DNA from 3 places in the Streptomyces sp. NPDC031100 genome. Region 1 is predicted to be linked to each of the others. Evidence: riboswitches for the same ligand, from Rfam matches in the RefSeq annotation. Region 1 holds a riboswitch; each other region holds the start of a gene.

Region 1 (5,361 bases):
ACTTCGGTCAGGCCGGTGTGAACTGGATGTCCGTGCACACGGGCATCGACTTCCCCGTCTCCTACGGCACCACGGTGATGTCCGCCACCGACGGCACCGTCACCACGAAGTGGAACAGCGCCTACGGCAACATGCTGATCGTGACGGCGAAGGACGGCACGGAGACCTGGTACTGCCACCTCTCCAGCTACCGTGTCGCCTCCGGTACGACCGTCAAGGCCGGCGACCCGATCGCCTACTCGGGCAACTCGGGCAACTCCACCGGCCCGCACCTGCACTTCGAGGTACGGCCGGCCGGCGGGGCGGCCATAGACCCGCTGCCGTGGCTGCGCAGCCACGGCCTGGACCCGACCTGAGCCCTGCGTGAAGCGAGCCCCGCCGATCGATCCGGCGGGGCTCAGCTCGTCTACAGCTTCTCGACCGGTGCGTACCGCAGCAGGAGCCGCTTCGGCTTGGCGTCCCCGAAGTCGATCGTCGCCTCCGCGTTCGCACCCGTGCCCTTGATCGCGACGACCGTGCCGAGGCCGAACTGGTCGTGGGTCACGCGGTCCCCGACGGCCAGGGCGACCACCGGCTTCTCCGTGGTCCGCCGCGTGGCGAACCCGGACGCGCCCGCCGCCGACGAGCGGGAGCGGGACGAGGAGAGGGAGGCCGCGATCCCGGAGGCCGGCCCGGAGGACACCGGCGCGGACGCTCCCGTCCGCTTCCACTCCACATGGGCGGCCGGGATCTCCTCCAGGAAGCGGGAGGGCGGGTTGTACGACGGCTGTCCCCAGGCGCTGCGCATCGCCGACCGTGTGAGGTAGAGCCGCTCCCGCGCGCGCGTGATGCCGACGTACGCCAGGCGCCGCTCCTCCTCCAGCTCCTTGGTCTGGCCGAGGGCGCGCATGTGCGGGAAGACGCCGTCCTCCATGCCGGTCAGGAAGACGACCGGGAACTCCAGGCCCTTGGCGGTGTGCAGGGTCATCAGGGTGATGACGCCGGAGCCTTCCTCGTCCTCGTCGGGGATCTGGTCGGAGTCGGCGACCAGCGCGACCTGCTCCAGGAAGTCGGACAGCGCCACCGACTCGCCTTCCCCGCGGTCCTGCTCGAACTCCAGGGCCACGGCCGCGAGTTCCTGGAGGTTCTCGATGCGGGTCTCGTCCTGCGGGTCGGTCGAGGCCTGCAACTCGGCCAGGTAGCCGGTGCGTTCGAGCACGGCCTCCAGAACGGTCGCCGGTCCGGCGCCGGACTCCACGATCGTGCGCAGGTCCTCCATCAGCGTGTTGAACCGCTTGACGGCGTTGGTGGAGCGCGCGGCCATGCCGTAGGCCTCGTCCACGCGCTTCAGGGCCTGCGGGAAGCTGATCTTCTCGCGCTGGGAGAGGGCGTCGATCATCGCCTCGGCGCGCTCGCCGATGCCCCGCTTGGGCACGTTGAGGATGCGGCGCAGCGGCACCGAGTCCTCGGGGTTGGCGAGGACACGCAGGTAGGCCAGGACGTCCCGGACCTCCTTGCGCTCGTAGAAGCGGACGCCGCCGACGACCTTGTAGGGCAGGCCGACGCGGATGAAGACTTCTTCGAAGACACGGGACTGGGCGTTGGTGCGGTAGAAGACGGCGACGTCTCCGGCCTTCGCCTCGCCCGCGTCCGTGAGGCGGTCTATCTCGTCGGCGACGAACTGGGCCTCGTCGTGCTCGGTGTCGGCGACGTAGCCGGTGATCCGGGCGCCCTGGCCGGCGTTGGTCCACAGGTTCTTCGGGCGGCGGGACTCGTTGCGCTCGATGACCGCGTTGGCGGCGGACAGGATGGTCTGCGTGGAGCGGTAGTTCTGCTCCAGCAGGATCGTCGTCGCGTTCGGGTAGTCCTCCTCGAACTGGAGGATGTTGCGGATGGTCGCGCCCCGGAAGGCGTAGATCGACTGGTCCGCGTCACCCACCACGCACAGTTCGGCGGGCGGGAGGTCGGCCTCGGTGGGCGGTACGTCCTCATCGTGTTCGCCGGTGCCGACCAGCTCGCGCACCAGCGCGTACTGGGCGTGGTTGGTGTCCTGGTACTCGTCCACCAGGACGTGCCGGAAGCGGCGGCGGTAGTGCTCGGCGACGTCCGGGAAGGCGCGCAGCAGGTTGACCGTCGTCATGATCAGGTCGTCGAAGTCGAGCGCGTTGGCCTCGCGCAGCCGCGACTGGTAGAGCGCGTAGGCCTGGGCGAGGGTCTTCTCGAAGCCGTCGGCGGCCTGGGCGGCGAAGTCCTCCTCGTCGATCAGCTCGTTCTTGAGGTTGCTGATCTTGGCGCTGAAGGACTTGGGCGGGAAGCGCTTGGGGTCGAGGTCCAGGTCGCGGCAGACCAGGGCCATCAGGCGCTTGCTGTCGGCGGCGTCGTAGATGGAGAACGAGGAGGTGAAGCCGAGCTTCTTCGACTCGCGCCGCAGGATCCGTACGCACGCGCTGTGGAAGGTCATCACCCACATCGCGTTCGCGCGCGGGCCGACGAGCTGCTCGACGCGCTCCTTCATCTCGCCCGCGGCCTTGTTGGTGAAGGTGATCGCGAGGATCTGGCCCGGGTGCGCGTTCCGCTCGGCCAGGAGGTGGGCGATGCGGTGGGTGAGCACGCGGGTCTTGCCGGAGCCGGCGCCGGCCACGATGAGCAGCGGTGAGCCGGCGTGGACGACCGCCGCGCGCTGGTTCTCGTTCAGCCCCTCCAGGAGCGCTGCCGCGTCGATCGCGGGGCGGGGGGCGCCGTCGCGGTAGTACGCGTCCCGGTCCGGCGGCGCGTCGAACTTCCCGCCGAACAGATCGTCCGGAAGCGGCTCCGGAGCGTGATCGTCCTCGGGCGGCGGCGGGGGTTCCTCCTCGTGCCCGCGAGGGGCCTGGAGGTCCGCCAGGAAGCTGTCGTCAAAGAGGCTGCTCATCGCTCTCCGAGTCTAGGGCGCCGCACCGACAACCGGTCGCCGTCCCGGGAACACGGCCCCGCGGGCGCCCGCAATCGGACACAGCACGGGGAGTCGATCAGCGCGCCGCTCCAGGTCGATCGGGCCCTCACGCTGCGGAAGCGCCTTGTCACGCCCGTATGAAAACGGCCTCAGGTCACGGAAATGTATCGGACATATGGCACACCAACCTTCACAGGAGTCACACGAGTTGGCTAGGTTGCCGTCAGGCCGCACGACCCCCTTCCGGCGAACGTCGCCGAGCGCCGCGGCCTCCGCCGAGTCCGGTGCGCCCTTATCTGGCAGCCGGAGCCGGGGACCCACCGATCCTGGGGTGAATCGGCCGACTCCCGCCCGGGACGACGCCGTAGGGCAACCCTTCCGAACCACCCGCCCGAACCCGACAGCTAACCCGGTAGGCGGCACATTGGAAGGAGTCGCCTCCTTTGGCGTCGCACCGCAAGCCGCGCCCCGGCACCACCCTCGGACCGGGCCTGCGCACGCCCGCCCTCGCCACCGCCGCCTTCACCTCCGTGGCCGTGCTGTCCCAGACGGCCGAGGCCGCCCCCGTCCACGACGGCAGGCCGAGCGTGGAGGAGATCGAGAAGAAGATCGACGAGCTGTACCGCCGGGCGGACTCGGCGACCGAGCGGTCCGAGGAGGCCACGGAGCGGGCCGGGCGGCAGCAGGGGCGGCTGGAAGCCCTGCGCGCGAAGACCCTGCTGGCGGACGCACAGCGGGAGGAGACGGAGCGTGCGCCGGGCTACTTCGACCAGAACCGGCTGATGGACCGGCTGGCCTCGACCGTGAAGAAGCGGCAGCAGACCGCCAGGGGCGTGGAGGCGCCGGCCGACAGGACCATGGATGCGGCGGCCGCCACGGGCGTGGAGGCTCCGGCTCTCTGGAGCCCGCAAGCGCCGGCCGAGACCCCGGCCCCGTCGCCGCGTGACCCGAAGAGCGCCAAGGCCGTCGTCCAGAAGAAGCTCGCCTCCGCCCGCGAGCTGCTGTCCCGGCTGACGGCCGGGGAGCAGGCACGGCCGACCGCGCCGAAGCACCGGAAGCCTGCGGAGGCCGACCCGCGGTCGTACGGGTCCTCCGGCGCGCAGGCCACCAAGGCCGAGAAGGCGATCTCCTTCGCCCGCGCCCAGATCGGCAAGCCGTACGTGAACGGGGCCAGCGGCCCCGGCTCCTACGACTGCTCCGGCCTCACCCAGGCCGCCTGGAAGGCCGCCGGTGTCACCCTCCCGCGCGCCGCGCGCGACCAGGCCGACGCGGGCACCCCGGTCGCCCTCGCCGACGCACACCCTGGTGACCTGGTCTTCTTCCACGAGGACCGCAGCCATGTCGGCCTCTGCACGGGCAACGGGATGATGATCCACGCCCCGCAGCCCGGTGCGTACATCCGCGAGGAGTCCGTCTTCCACGGGGGCGAATCGATCATTCACAGCGTGGTGCGCCCGGCCTGACCGTCGTCTTTTCGAGCCCCACGCGCGCGTGCCCTCCTCGCCGGGCCCGCGAGGCTCCTTAGCATCGGGCGCATGCCCGGCATCTCAGGTCTGCGTGCGTGGTGGGCGGAGCGTCCGCCGGCGGCGGGGGCCGCCGTCATGGCGACCGGCATCGTCTCGGTGGGCCTGCATCTGACGGGCGCCGAGACGCTGTCCCGGGTCTTCCTGTGGCTGGCCTGCGTGGCCTGGGTGGCGCTGGCCGTCGACTTCCTCGTACGGCTGCTGGTGCGGCGGCAGCGGTGGGTGGCCGAGGCGGAGAGTCCGGGCGCGCTCACCGCCGTCGCCGCCACGGCGGTGCTCGGCACCCGGTTCTCGGCGCTCGGCCGGCAGACGCCGGCCGAGGGTTGCTGGCGGTGGCGGTGGTGCTGTGGCCGGTGCTGCTGGTCCTCGTCGTACGGCACTGGACGCGGCGCATGCCAGGAGCGGTGTTCCTGTGTTGTGTGGCCACACAGGGGCCGGCGGTGCTGGCGGCCACGCTGGCCGCGGCCGAGACGACGGCATGGCTCGCGCGTGCCGCGCTGGTGCTGTTCTGGCTGGGCCTGGTGCTCTACGTCCTCGCCCTGCAGCACTTCGATCGGCGGCAGGTGTTCGAGGGGGCCGGGGACCAGTGGATCGCGGGCGGGGCGCTCGCCATCTCGGCGCTGGCCGGGGCGAAGCTGCTCGCCGCGGACAGTGCGCGGCTGTACCTGTGGAACGACGACGACCGGGGTGTGCTGCGCAACGTGACGGTCGCACTGCTCATCCTGGATCTGGCCGTGTACGTGGTCCTGCTGGCCGCCGAGGCGGCCCGGCCGCGGCTGCGTTACGACACGCGGCGGTGGGCGACGGTGTTCCCGATGGGGATGACCGGGGCGGCCACGCTGTCGGTCGCGGCCGCGGTGGGCATCGGGTGGTTGAACGGGCCGGGGCGGGTGCTGGTGTGGATGGCGCTGGCGGTGTGGCTGGCGG
Region 2 (5,361 bases), on a different contig from region 1:
CTGAACCTGACCGGCCGCCCTGTCCCGGAGGGGGAACAGCGGGCCGGACACCGCTTCATCGTGGAGAACATCGACCTGCCCGCCCTCCTTGCCTACCGAAGCAGTGGCTATACGACGCCGCACGCGCCGGCGAAGGCGAGCGGGACGGAGCTGGCCTGGCTCGCGGGTGACGACCCGATGCCGTTCCTCACGATGCTCGCCCGCTTCGTGCGCCCGGGCGCGAAGCACCTCTACCAGCTGTGGCGGACCAACCGCCGCGGCAGCACCACCACCGCCACGAAGTAGGCAAGGCCACCGAGGTGGCGCACCGTGTCTCTGGGGAGGGACTTCGTGATTCGACCGGTTGCAGTCATCGGGGCCGGGCCGTTCGGCCTGTCCACCGCCGCCCATCTGCGGGCGCGCGGCATCCCCGTCCGTGTCTTCGGCGACCCGATGGTCAGCTGGCGCGACCACATGCCCGAGGGCATGCTCCTGAAGTCGACCCCCGCCGCGTCCAACCTCGACTGCCCGCAGCCCGGCCACACCCTCGCCGACTACTGCGACGCGGCGGGCATCCGCCGGCTGGTGACGGACGAGGACATCATCCCGGTGGAGACGTTCGTCGCCTACGGCGAGTGGTTCCAGCACAAGCTGCTGCCCGACCTGGAGCAGGTCAGGGTCGTCTCCGTCGACCGCGACGAGAGCGGCGGGTTCGAACTCAAGCTGGACTCGGGGGAGCTGTTCACCGCTCGCGCGGTCGTGGTCGCCACCGGCCTGTCCGGGCTGGCCCACCTCCCCGCGGAGCTGGCGGCAGCGGCGGCCGACGGTCCGGCGCCCACGGGCCCGGTCTCCCACAGCTCCCAGCACCACGACCTCACCCGCTTCGCCGGCAGGGAGCTGATCGTCGTCGGCGCCGGCCAGTCCGCGCTGGAGACGGCGGCCCTCGCGGCCGAGGCCGGCGCCCGGGTGCGCGTGGTCTCGCGCGGCCGCGGCCGGGTCGCCTTCGGCGCCCCGCCCTGGAACCAGCCGAGGCTGCGCCCAGAGTCGCCCTTCGGCCGCGCCTGGTCCCTGTGGGCCCTCAGCTACTACCCCCATCCGTACCGCTTCCTGCCCGCCCGCACCCGCCACTACCTGGTCCGCCGGGTCCTCGGCCCGCTCGGCGCCTGGTGGCTGCGCGACCGCTTCGAGGGCATGGTCCAGGTCCAGGAGGTCGAGCGGGTGACGGGCGCCGAGGCGCCGGACGGCAGCCCGGTCCTCACCGTCCGCGGCCATGGCGGCCGCACCGAGCGGCTCGCCGCGGACCACGTCATCGCCGCCACCGGCTACCGCGTGAACATCGCGGCCATGGACTTCCTCGGCCACGAGCTGCGCACCCGGCTCGCGGTGAGCCGGGGCGCGCCCCGGCTCGGTGCCGGGTGCGTCTCCTCGGTCCCCGGCCTGTACTTCACCGGCCTCCCGGCGGCGTCCTCGTTCGGCCCGGTGATGCGTTTCGTCTGCGGCACGGAGTTCGCCTCGCCACGGCTGGCCAGGCACCTGGCGGCGGCCCACGGCTGAAAGATCGTCGCGCCGGTCTGTCACACCGTCCGCCTCCGCTCCGTCAGTGCGGTGAAAGCAACCCCGCGAGCAGCACTGACCCACAGGAGGCAGCACCATGCAGGCACGGACGGCCAATCCGGCGCAGGTCCTTCCGAGCGCGATGAAGGGGATCGGCAGCCTCTTCCAGGCAATCGGCGAGGGCGGTCTGCCGCCGGAGCTCTCGGAGATCGTCGGGCTGCGCGCCAGCCAGATCAACGGGTGCAGCGCGTGCGTGCACGCTCACACGGCGAACCTGCGCAAGGCCGGCGCGAGCGAGGAGCGGATCGCCACGGTCGCCGCCTGGCGCGAGGCGCCCTTCTTCACCGAGGCCGAGCGCGTGGCGCTGCGGCTGACCGAGCGCGTCACCCGGCTCGCGGACCGCTCCGAGGAGTCGGTGCCGGACGAGCTGTGGGACGAGGTGGCCGACCACTTCGACGACAAGCAGCTCTCCGCGCTGATCCTCACGATCTCGCTCACCAACCTGTTCAACCGCATCAACACCACCATCAAGGAGCCCGCGGGCACCACTTGGGGCTGAGGAGCACACAAGTCCGGGAAGATCAGGGCGAGTCGGCGGGGCGCGCGGTCCGTATTCTCTGATCATGGCCGCACCCCCCGCATATGCACTGATCGCCACCGACCTGGACGGGACGCTGCTGCGCGGCGACGACACCGTCTCCGACCGGTCGCTCGCCGCGCTCGAGCGGGTGGCGAGCGCCGGCGCACGGCACCTGGTGGTGACGGGCCGCCCGGCTCCCCGGGTGCGGCCCCTCCTGGACGGCCTCGGGTGTACGGGGCTCGCGGTGTGCGGGCAGGGCGCGCAGGTCTACGACGCCGGCGCCGACCGCCTGCTGTGGTCGGTGCGGCTGGACCGGGAACTGGCCGAGACCGCGCTCGGCAAGATCGAGGCCGAGGTGGGGCAGGTCTACGCGGCCGTGGACCAGGACGGCGTGGACGGGCTCACGCTGATCGAACCGGGATATCTGATGCCGCACCCCACCCTGCCCGCCGTGCGGGTCGGCCGGCGCGACGACCTGTGGTGCGCGCCCATCAGCAAGGTACTGCTGCGCCACCACACGCTGTCCGACGACGAGTTGGCGGCGATCGCCCGCTCGGCCGTGGGCTCGCTGGCGACGGTCACGATGTCCGGTCCGGGGACCGTGGAGCTCCAGCCGTGCGGCGTCACCAAGGCGACGGGGCTGGCGCTGGCGGCCGAGTACCTGGGGATCCCGGCCGAACGGGCCCTCGCCTTCGGGGACATGCCCAACGACATCCCCATGTTCGACTGGGCCGGACGCGGTGTGGCGATGGCCGGCGCCCACCCCGAACTCAAGGCCGTGGCCGATGAGATCACCCTGTCGAACGAGGACGACGGCATCGCCGTCGTCCTCGAAAGACTGTTCCCGACCGACTGACCGGGATATCAGTAGGGCCTGCCGTGGGCGCCGGTCAGTAGGCGCCGAAGACGTTGTCGATCGACCCGTAGCGCGCGGCCGCGTAGTTGCAGGCGGCCGTGATGTTCGCGACCGGGTCGTAGATGTCGAAGGACGTTCCGGCCACGTGGTAGGCGTTGAACGTCGGGTCGATGACCTGGAGGAGGCCCTTGGACGGGATGCCCTTGGCCGCGTTGGAGTCCCAGAGGTTGATGGCCTGCGGGTTGCCCGACGACTCGCGGATGATGTTGCGGTAGATGCCGTTGTACGACCCCGGGATCTTCTTCTCGGCCATGATCGCGAGCGACTCGCGGATCCAGCCGTCGAGGTTGTTCGGGTATCCGGCGAGCGTGGTGGACGGCGTGGTGGCCGTCGGGGTGGCCGCGGAGGCGCTCGTGGCGCCGACGAGCGGAAGGGCGAGTACGGCGGCGCCGGTGCCGATGACGGCGAGCTTGCGGACGAGGCGGGTGCGGCGGGGCTGAGCGGCAGCAGGCATGGGGACGTTCCTCTCCGTCGCCTGCGAGGTGAGCTGTCGGGTTCGGGCGGGGAGGTGCCCGGCCGTGCCTCCGGAAGGAGGCACGGCTTCACCCCTAGCCGTTCCGGTGCGACGCGTGCCGTCCGGTCCGGCGACTTACCTGGGTCCCCCGCTCCTGCCGTACGAATGAGTTCGTCGATGGGTTGGGTCAGGCGCGGCAGGATTCGGCGTTCGCCTGACTGGCCCGGAAGCTATGCGAGAGCACATGTCCGGAACAAGTATCTGATGCACATAAAGAGCCCGTTGACCTTGATCTGCGCCGAATGGGGTGCTTGATCCTTTGCGGTTGCCAACACTCAACTGGCCGATGCGGCAAGGGGAGACGGGTGGTGGCGCGATTGGCCGGATGCAGGGTGCGCGTGACCCAATTCACGAAATGTCAAAGCGTATCAAATCAGACATGAGGGATTAGGTGGATTCAGGGGGTTTTGCTGCTCGTGGCGCAAAAGGAGTACTCGACTCGCCCACCCAGTTCGCGACAAAACGGACGAGACCCTGTTAATGAATAGATGTCCGTCCTTATCAGATGATCAAAAACATACCGGCCGCGATCCGATACCGCCCGGGCTGGACCGGTGGGCGCTATCGGTGATCGAAACAGGACCGGATACGCTGACTTGAGTGATGGCAGCGACCTATCGACAAACCGTGTAATCGCCAACAGACACCAGCAGACAGGAGACCCCTCGTGACCGTCGTCGGGCCGTTCGGGCTGAGCGTGCGGGACCAGGCTCTGGAAGCCGATGTCCAGGCCGGATTGGCGGCTGTCGAGGAAGGCTTGCTCGAAGCCACCAAGAGCGAGGTCCCGTTCATCACGGAGGCCGCGCAGCACCTCGTACGGGCCGGCGGGAAGCGGTTCCGTCCGCTGCTCGTGATGCTCGCGGCGCAGTTCGGCGACCCGTACGCGCCGGGCGTCGTGCCGTCGGCCGTCGTCGTGGAGCTGACCCATCTGGCCACGTTGTACCACGACGACGTCATGGACGAGGCGTCCGTGCGGCGCGGCGTGGACAGCGCCAACACCCGCTGGGGCAACTCGGTCGCGGTCCTCACCGGCGACTTCCTCTTCGCCCGCGCCTCCCAGATCCTCGCCGACCTCGGCCCCGAGGCGGTCCGGGTGCAGGCCCTCGCGTTCGAGCGGCTGGTCACCGGGCAGATCCTGGAGACCGCGGGTCCCTCGGACGGCCGCGATCCGGTCGAGCACTACCTGGACGTGCTCGGCGGCAAGACGGGCTCCCTGGTGGCCGTCTCCTGCCGGTTCGGCGCGATGATGTCCGGCGCCGACGAGACGGTCGTCGACGTGCTCACCCAGTACGGCGAGCGGCTCGGGGTCGCCTTCCAGCTCGCGGACGACGTGCTGGACATCGCCTCCGACTCGCACGAGTCCGGCAAGACCCCGGGGACCGACCTGCGCGAGGGCATCCCGACGCTGCCCGTGCTCCGGCTGCGCGAGCGGGCCGCCCGCCTCGGCCTGGCGGAGGACCTCGCGCTGTGCGAGCTGCTGGACTCCGACCTCAGCGACGACACGCGGCACGCCGAGGCGCTGACCGCGCTGCGCGCGCACCCCGCGCTGGAGCAGGCCCGCCGGGACACCGTCCGGTACGCGGAGGAGGCACGGTCCGCGCTGGCCCCGCTGCCGGAGTGCGACGCCAAGGCGGCGCTGCTCGAACTGTGTGACGCAGTGGTGCACCGGGCCGGCTAGGACCGGCCCCGGTCATCTGTGCACCTGCCTTGAGGGCGGTGTCTCCCGCCCGACCCCTACGGGTCGGGGGAGGTACCGCCCTCTCGTGTCATACCCCAGGCGTACACGGAGTTGGCTCCGTGGGCTGACGCTTCCTCACG
Region 3 (5,361 bases), on a different contig from region 1:
GAGCACGGGCCACCGCACACTGGATCCCTACTCGAAGCTGTTCGAGAACCGGATCGTCTTCCTCGGGACACCGCTCGACGACACGGCGGCGACCGATGTGATCACACAGTTCATGCAGCTCGAACACACCGCCCCGGACCAGGTCATCACGCTGTACCTCAACTGCCCGGGCGGCTCGTTCGGTGCGATGACGGCGGTCTACGACACGATGCGGTACGTCAGTTGCGATGTGGAGACCTATTGCCTCGGCCAGGCGGCCTCGGCCGCCGCGGTACTGCTCGCGGCCGGGACGCCGGGCAGGCGGTTCATCCTGCCCGGCGCGCGTGTTGTGCTGCGGCAGCCCTCGCTGCCGGAGCCGGCGCAGGGGCAGCCGAGCGACCTCCTCATCCAGGCCGAGGAGTTGACCCGGATGCGCACGCTGATGGAGGAGATGCTCGTCCGGCACACCGGGCGCGACGCCGGGCAGGTCGCCCGGGACCTGGAGCGGGACCTGGTGCTGGACGCGCCGGGCGCACTGGCGTACGGCCTGGTGGACGGCGTCCTTCCGAGCCGTAGGGCTACCCCCGGCACGTACGCGGGGTGAGGAGTCGGTGCTGCCACCCGAGCTTCCTCCGCTGCCCGCACTGACCTGTGCCGAGGGCGAGTTGATCGACCGTTACCTGGAGGCGGTCGACCTGCTGGGCCGGATCAACCCGGCGCAGACCGGGGACACCTATCGTGGGCTGCGCGCGGCGCAGGCCCTGGTGCGCAAGGCGGCCGAACTGCGCGACGCGCTCGCCCTCATGCACCGACGGGGCGAATCGGAGCTGCACGGGGACACGCTGGCACGGGCGTTGAGGGTGCTCGACGGAGAGCGCCGCACTGCTCGCGTCGTGCTCCCGCCGGACTGCGTCGGCTGATCCGGACGCGCGTCCGGCCCGGCGGGGCCCGCATGTCGACGTGCCGTCCGAGCCGGACGGGAAACCGCACGAATGGCCTACCCCCGGCCGACGTATCTTCAGATTTCTTTCGAGGCCTCCCGACTTGCGCAGCACACGGGTTCCGGGCTCTCCGCAGACCTGCTCCACCGCAGGTCGGGGGCTACGTACGGGATCTGACGGCGACTCGAACAGAGCAGTGTCCACCCGAACGGGCGAGTGGTGAGTAACGCCACAAACTCCCGATTCCGTTGGGATTTTCCGACCGCTGTGAGTCAAGATCCGTGTCTGACGACAAGCCCCCGCCACAACGGCGGGGCGGTCCGGGCGGACGCCGAATCCTGCCGCCGCCCGGATGACCGGTCGACAGGAGTGGATCGGCAGGAGTGGAGGACCCAAGCAAGACGGGTCGCCGGGACGGACGTTCGTCGCAGACGGGCGGTCGTGCCGAGCAGCCCTTGGGGTGAAGCCGCGGCAACGCGGCCGGGCAACTTCGCCAGCCCGAATCCGACAGGTCATCCTTCACAGGCGGCTGACGAAGGGTTGCGCATGACTGCGCTCAATCGTGTCCCGTCGCTCATGGCCCGGGCCGGTACGGCCTCGGCTCTCACCCTTGCCGCCGTGGGCGGCTCGATCGCGGTCCCGGGCCTCGCCAACGAGGCCTCGGCCGCCACTCTGGCGACGAAAGCACTCCAGATCGCGGCCTCCAAGAAGGGCGCCCCGTACGCGTGGGGGGCCACCGGGCCGCGCAGGTTCGACTGCTCGGGGCTGACGCTCTACTCGTTCAAGAAGGCGGGCAAGAAGCTGCCGCGTACGGCCGCCCAGCAGTACAACAAGACGCACCACATCTCGGCCAGGAACCGCAAGGCCGGCGACCTGGTGTTCTTCCACTCGGGTTCCAGCGTCTACCACGTCGGCATCTACGCCGGTAAGGGCAAGATCTGGCACGCCCCGAAGACCGGGTCCGTGGTGCGGCTGGAGAAGATCTGGAGCAGGAGCGTCTGGTACGGCCGGGTCAGCTGACACCGGTTCAGAGCCTGTCTCTGAACCCCCGCCTGCGCCCCGACGGGGGTTCAGAGACAGGCTCTCAGGTCAGGAGCGGCTCCAGCAGCAGGGCCGCTCCGAGCGCCGTCAGCGCCACCCCGGTGCCCGTCTGCAGCATGCGGGCGGCCCGGGGCCGGCGCAGCCACCGGCCGAGCCGGTCCACCAGCAGGGCGACCACCTGGAACCACGCCAGCGCCAGCGCGCAGACGATCAGCGCGAGCAGCAGCGTCCTGGGCAGAGCGGAACCGCCGGACGGCACGAACTGGGGCAGCAGGCTGAGGAAGGTCAGCGAGGCCTTCGGGTTGAGGACGTTGGTGACGAAGCCCTGCCGGAGCGGGTGCCCGGCCGACGGCGCCGTCTCGTCGGTACCGGCGGCGGGCCGCCGCAGCGACCACAGGGTCCGCACACCGAGCTGCAGCACATAGGCGCCGCCCAGCAGTTGCAGCGCGCGGAAGAGCGCGGGTACGGCGACCAGCACGGCCGCGACCCCGGCCACCGCAAGTGTGGTGTGCACCAGCAGGCCGCCCGCGATACCCAGTCCGCAGACCGCGCCGGCCCGGCGGGAGACCAGGGCGTTGCGTACGACCACCGTGAAGTCGGCGCCCGGCATGGCGACGAGTCCGGCGGCGATCCCGGTGAAGGCGATGAGCTGTCCGTCCATGGGGCCAGCGTGCCTGCAGAGAGCCTTCAGCAGGTATTTCGAATCAGAAAGGCGAGCCTTAAGCAGTGCTTTAGGCTGGCACCATGTACGACCCCACCCGGCTGGCCGCGCTGGTCGCCGTAGCGGAGGCGGGCTCCATCACGCGGGCCGCCGACCAGCTCGGCTACACGCCGCCCGCCCTCTCCCAGCAGCTGGCGAAGCTGGAGCGGGAGGCGGGCACGACGCTGCTGGTACGGCATCACCGCGGGGCCCGGCTGACCGAGGCGGGCCAGGTGCTGGTGACGCGGGCCTGGGGGTACCTCCCACGCCTTTAAGGCAGTGGGGGAGGGTGCTGGACGAGCTGGAGCAGGCCCGGCACGAACTGGCGCGGCTGACCGGTCTGTCGGGCGGAGTGCTGCGGCTCGGCACCTTCCCGACCGCAGGCGTCCATCTGCTGCCGCCGGCGCTGAGCGCATTCCGCCGGGCGCATCCGGATGTCGAGCTGTCGGTCGCCGACTACGACCCGCCGGCCGGGGTCCTCGCGGTGGCGGCCGGTGAGGTGGACCTGGCGCTGACCCACGCCTATCACCCGGGCGAGGCCGCCCCGGTGCCGGCCTCGGTCGCGCTGGAGCCGGTCCTGGTGGAGGAACTGGTGCTGGTGACGGCCCCGGGGCACGCCCTGAGCAGTGCCTCGTCGCGGCTGCCGCTGGAGCAGCTGGCCGGGCAGCCGCTGATCAGCATGGCGCCGCATCATCCGGCGCGGCGGGAGGTGGAGGCGCTGCTCGCCGAGGCGGGCGCCACCGCTGCGCTCCTGGTGCCGACCCCCGGGTACGCCGTGGTGTGCGCGCTGGTCAGCGCCGGGCTCGGGGTGGCTGTCGTACCGGAGATGGTGGCGTGGACCGCGGTCACTCCGGTCGGGGTGCGGCCGCTGGAGGCGGGGCGTCTGAGCCGCACGATCTCGGTCGCCTACCGGGCCGACGAGGTCGCTCCGGCGGCGGAGGCCTTCCGGGCCCTGCTGCACGGCGCGTTCGGCCGCGCCCAGCAGACACCGCTGCGTCAGCGCCCGTCCCTGTAGTCCGTCGCCCGGCCGGGTGGGCTTGGCTACGCTGCCTCGATGGCGAAGAAGACCGCGTCGGAGCCGTGCACGTGCCTGACGGGGACACGGCGTCCAGGGAGGCGGGTCAGGGCTCCTGGCCCGCCGGGATCGGTTCGGCCGGGATGGTCCAGGGGAGTTCGATGGAGACCGTCTTGCCGCCTTCGCGGGTGGGGCGGATGCGGAGCCTGCCGCCGCACTCGGCGGTGAGCCAGCGGATGATGACCAGGCCGCGGCCGTTGTCCTGCTGGACGGCCGCGGGCAGTCTCTTCGGAAAGCGCGGATGGCTGTCCGTGACGCCGATGCGCAGGTGTTCGTCATGGTGCAGCGCGATGTCGACCGTGAACGTGGGTGACTGCCCGAAGGTGTGCTGTACGGCGTTGGTGGCGAGTTCGGAGACGATCAGCCGTACGGTGTCGGCCACTTCGGTGTCCGACGGCAGGCCCCACTCCGCAAGGGTTCCCACCACGTAGGAGCGAGCGGCGGAGACCGAGGCGGGATCGCTCGGCAGAGTGACGGATGCTTCCAAATGGTCTGCCATGGCGACGTCGTCCCTTTCCCACGGGACCGCAGTCCGACGAGGAGCGGATGGTTCGAGTACGGTCCCGGACTGGTGCATTCGCCGCCAGACTGCCATCACCGGGCCGGTCAGGGGAGCGATCCACCGAGATATGCATATATCTGTCGCTCAAAGCGGTGAACTCTGCGACGCGAGACCGTATTTGGGCGGCCTGGAAGGAGTAGGGAGTACCCATGCAGAACGGTCCCGCGGTGCGGCGCCGCAAACTGGGCGCCGAACTGCGCGCGCTGCGTACCGATTCGGGGCTCACGAGCGGTGAGGCGGCCCGTCTCGTGGGCTGGCACCAGTCGAAGGTCAGCCGCATCGAGACCGGCGCCAGTGGGGTGAAACCGGCCGATGTACGGTTACTCCTCGACGCCTACGGGGTGCGCGACGGCCAACTGCGTGAGTTGCTGCTGATGTTGGCGGGGTCCGAGGAGGCCGGCGGACGCAGCCGGTGGTGGCACGCCTATCGCGGAATCCTGCCGCCCACCTACCGGGATTTCATCAGCCTGGAGTCACAGGCCAGCGGGATGCGCACCCTGGAGACCACCGTGATCCCCGGGCTGCTGCAGACGCCCGAGTACGCCCGCGCCGTGACCCGGGCGGCCGTGGAGGGGGTGGACGAGGAGCGCCTGGACGCGCTGGTGGAGGTGCGGCTGGCCAGGCAGGACGTGCTGCGCTCCGACCCGCCGCTGGAGCTGAGCGCGGTACTGGACGAGGCGGTGCTGCGGCGCGAGATCGGCGGGCCCGAGGTGATGGCGCGGCAGCTGGAGCGACTGATCGAGGCCGCCCGTCTGCCCCAAGTCCGCCTCCAGGTACTGCCGTTCGCCACGGGGGCGCATGTCGGCCTCACCGGGCCTTTCGTTATCTTCTCATTTCCGAGCACTTCTGATCTGGATGTGGTTGTTCTCGACCAGTTGACGAGTAGCCTCTACCTGGAACGGAAAGAAGACCTCAAGGCTTACCTGGAGGCCTTCAACACCCTTCAGAGCCACGCCCTTTCCCCGGAGGACTCGGTGGATTTCATCGCCGGGATAGGTGACGGCGCATAAGGAGGCACCATGTCAGCACTGCCTCGGAACGTCCCTGTCAGTACCGATCTGCA

Evidence for each region. Region 1 has a riboswitch for cyclic di-AMP ahead of ACZ5DS_RS31080 (C40 family peptidase). Riboswitches for the same ligand answer to the same signal wherever they lie in the genome.
Region 2: it holds a riboswitch for cyclic di-AMP, as region 1 does, so the genes downstream of both, ACZ5DS_RS35900 (transglycosylase SLT domain-containing protein) here and ACZ5DS_RS31080 (C40 family peptidase) in region 1, are expected to answer to the same signal.
Region 3: it holds a riboswitch for cyclic di-AMP, as region 1 does, so the genes downstream of both, ACZ5DS_RS32545 (C40 family peptidase) here and ACZ5DS_RS31080 (C40 family peptidase) in region 1, are expected to answer to the same signal.

Annotation. Positions count from the first base shown of each region.
Region 1 covers NZ_JBVIGN010000012.1:232,136-237,496, forward strand. Annotated here, with positions in the region: gene ACZ5DS_RS31070 (M23 family metallopeptidase) at 1-356, shown strand, start outside; gene pcrA (DNA helicase PcrA) at 407-2,890, opposite strand; cyclic di-AMP (ydaO/yuaA leader) riboswitch at 3,189-3,346, shown strand; gene ACZ5DS_RS31080 (C40 family peptidase) at 3,355-4,374, shown strand; partial or broken gene ACZ5DS_RS31085 (tellurite resistance/C4-dicarboxylate transporter family protein) at 4,447-5,361, shown strand, end outside.
Region 2 covers NZ_JBVIGN010000016.1:138,412-143,772, forward strand. Annotated here, with positions in the region: gene ACZ5DS_RS35880 (carboxylate--amine ligase) at 1-285, shown strand, start outside; gene ACZ5DS_RS35885 (FAD-dependent oxidoreductase) at 331-1,533, shown strand; gene ACZ5DS_RS35890 (carboxymuconolactone decarboxylase family protein) at 1,631-2,092, shown strand; gene ACZ5DS_RS35895 (HAD family hydrolase) at 2,157-2,969, shown strand; gene ACZ5DS_RS35900 (transglycosylase SLT domain-containing protein) at 3,004-3,483, opposite strand; cyclic di-AMP (ydaO/yuaA leader) riboswitch at 3,487-3,670, opposite strand; gene ACZ5DS_RS35905 (polyprenyl synthetase family protein) at 4,211-5,221, shown strand.
Region 3 covers NZ_JBVIGN010000013.1:193,979-199,339, reverse strand. Annotated here, with positions in the region: gene ACZ5DS_RS32555 (ATP-dependent Clp protease proteolytic subunit) at 1-583, shown strand, start outside; gene ACZ5DS_RS32550 (hypothetical protein) at 591-899, shown strand; cyclic di-AMP (ydaO/yuaA leader) riboswitch at 1,240-1,463, shown strand; gene ACZ5DS_RS32545 (C40 family peptidase) at 1,467-1,940, shown strand; gene ACZ5DS_RS32540 (LysE family translocator) at 2,005-2,622, opposite strand; partial or broken gene ACZ5DS_RS32535 (LysR family transcriptional regulator) at 2,706-3,676, shown strand; gene ACZ5DS_RS32530 (ATP-binding protein) at 3,783-4,235, opposite strand; gene ACZ5DS_RS32525 (helix-turn-helix domain-containing protein) at 4,448-5,308, shown strand; gene ACZ5DS_RS32520 (DUF397 domain-containing protein) at 5,318-5,361, shown strand, end outside.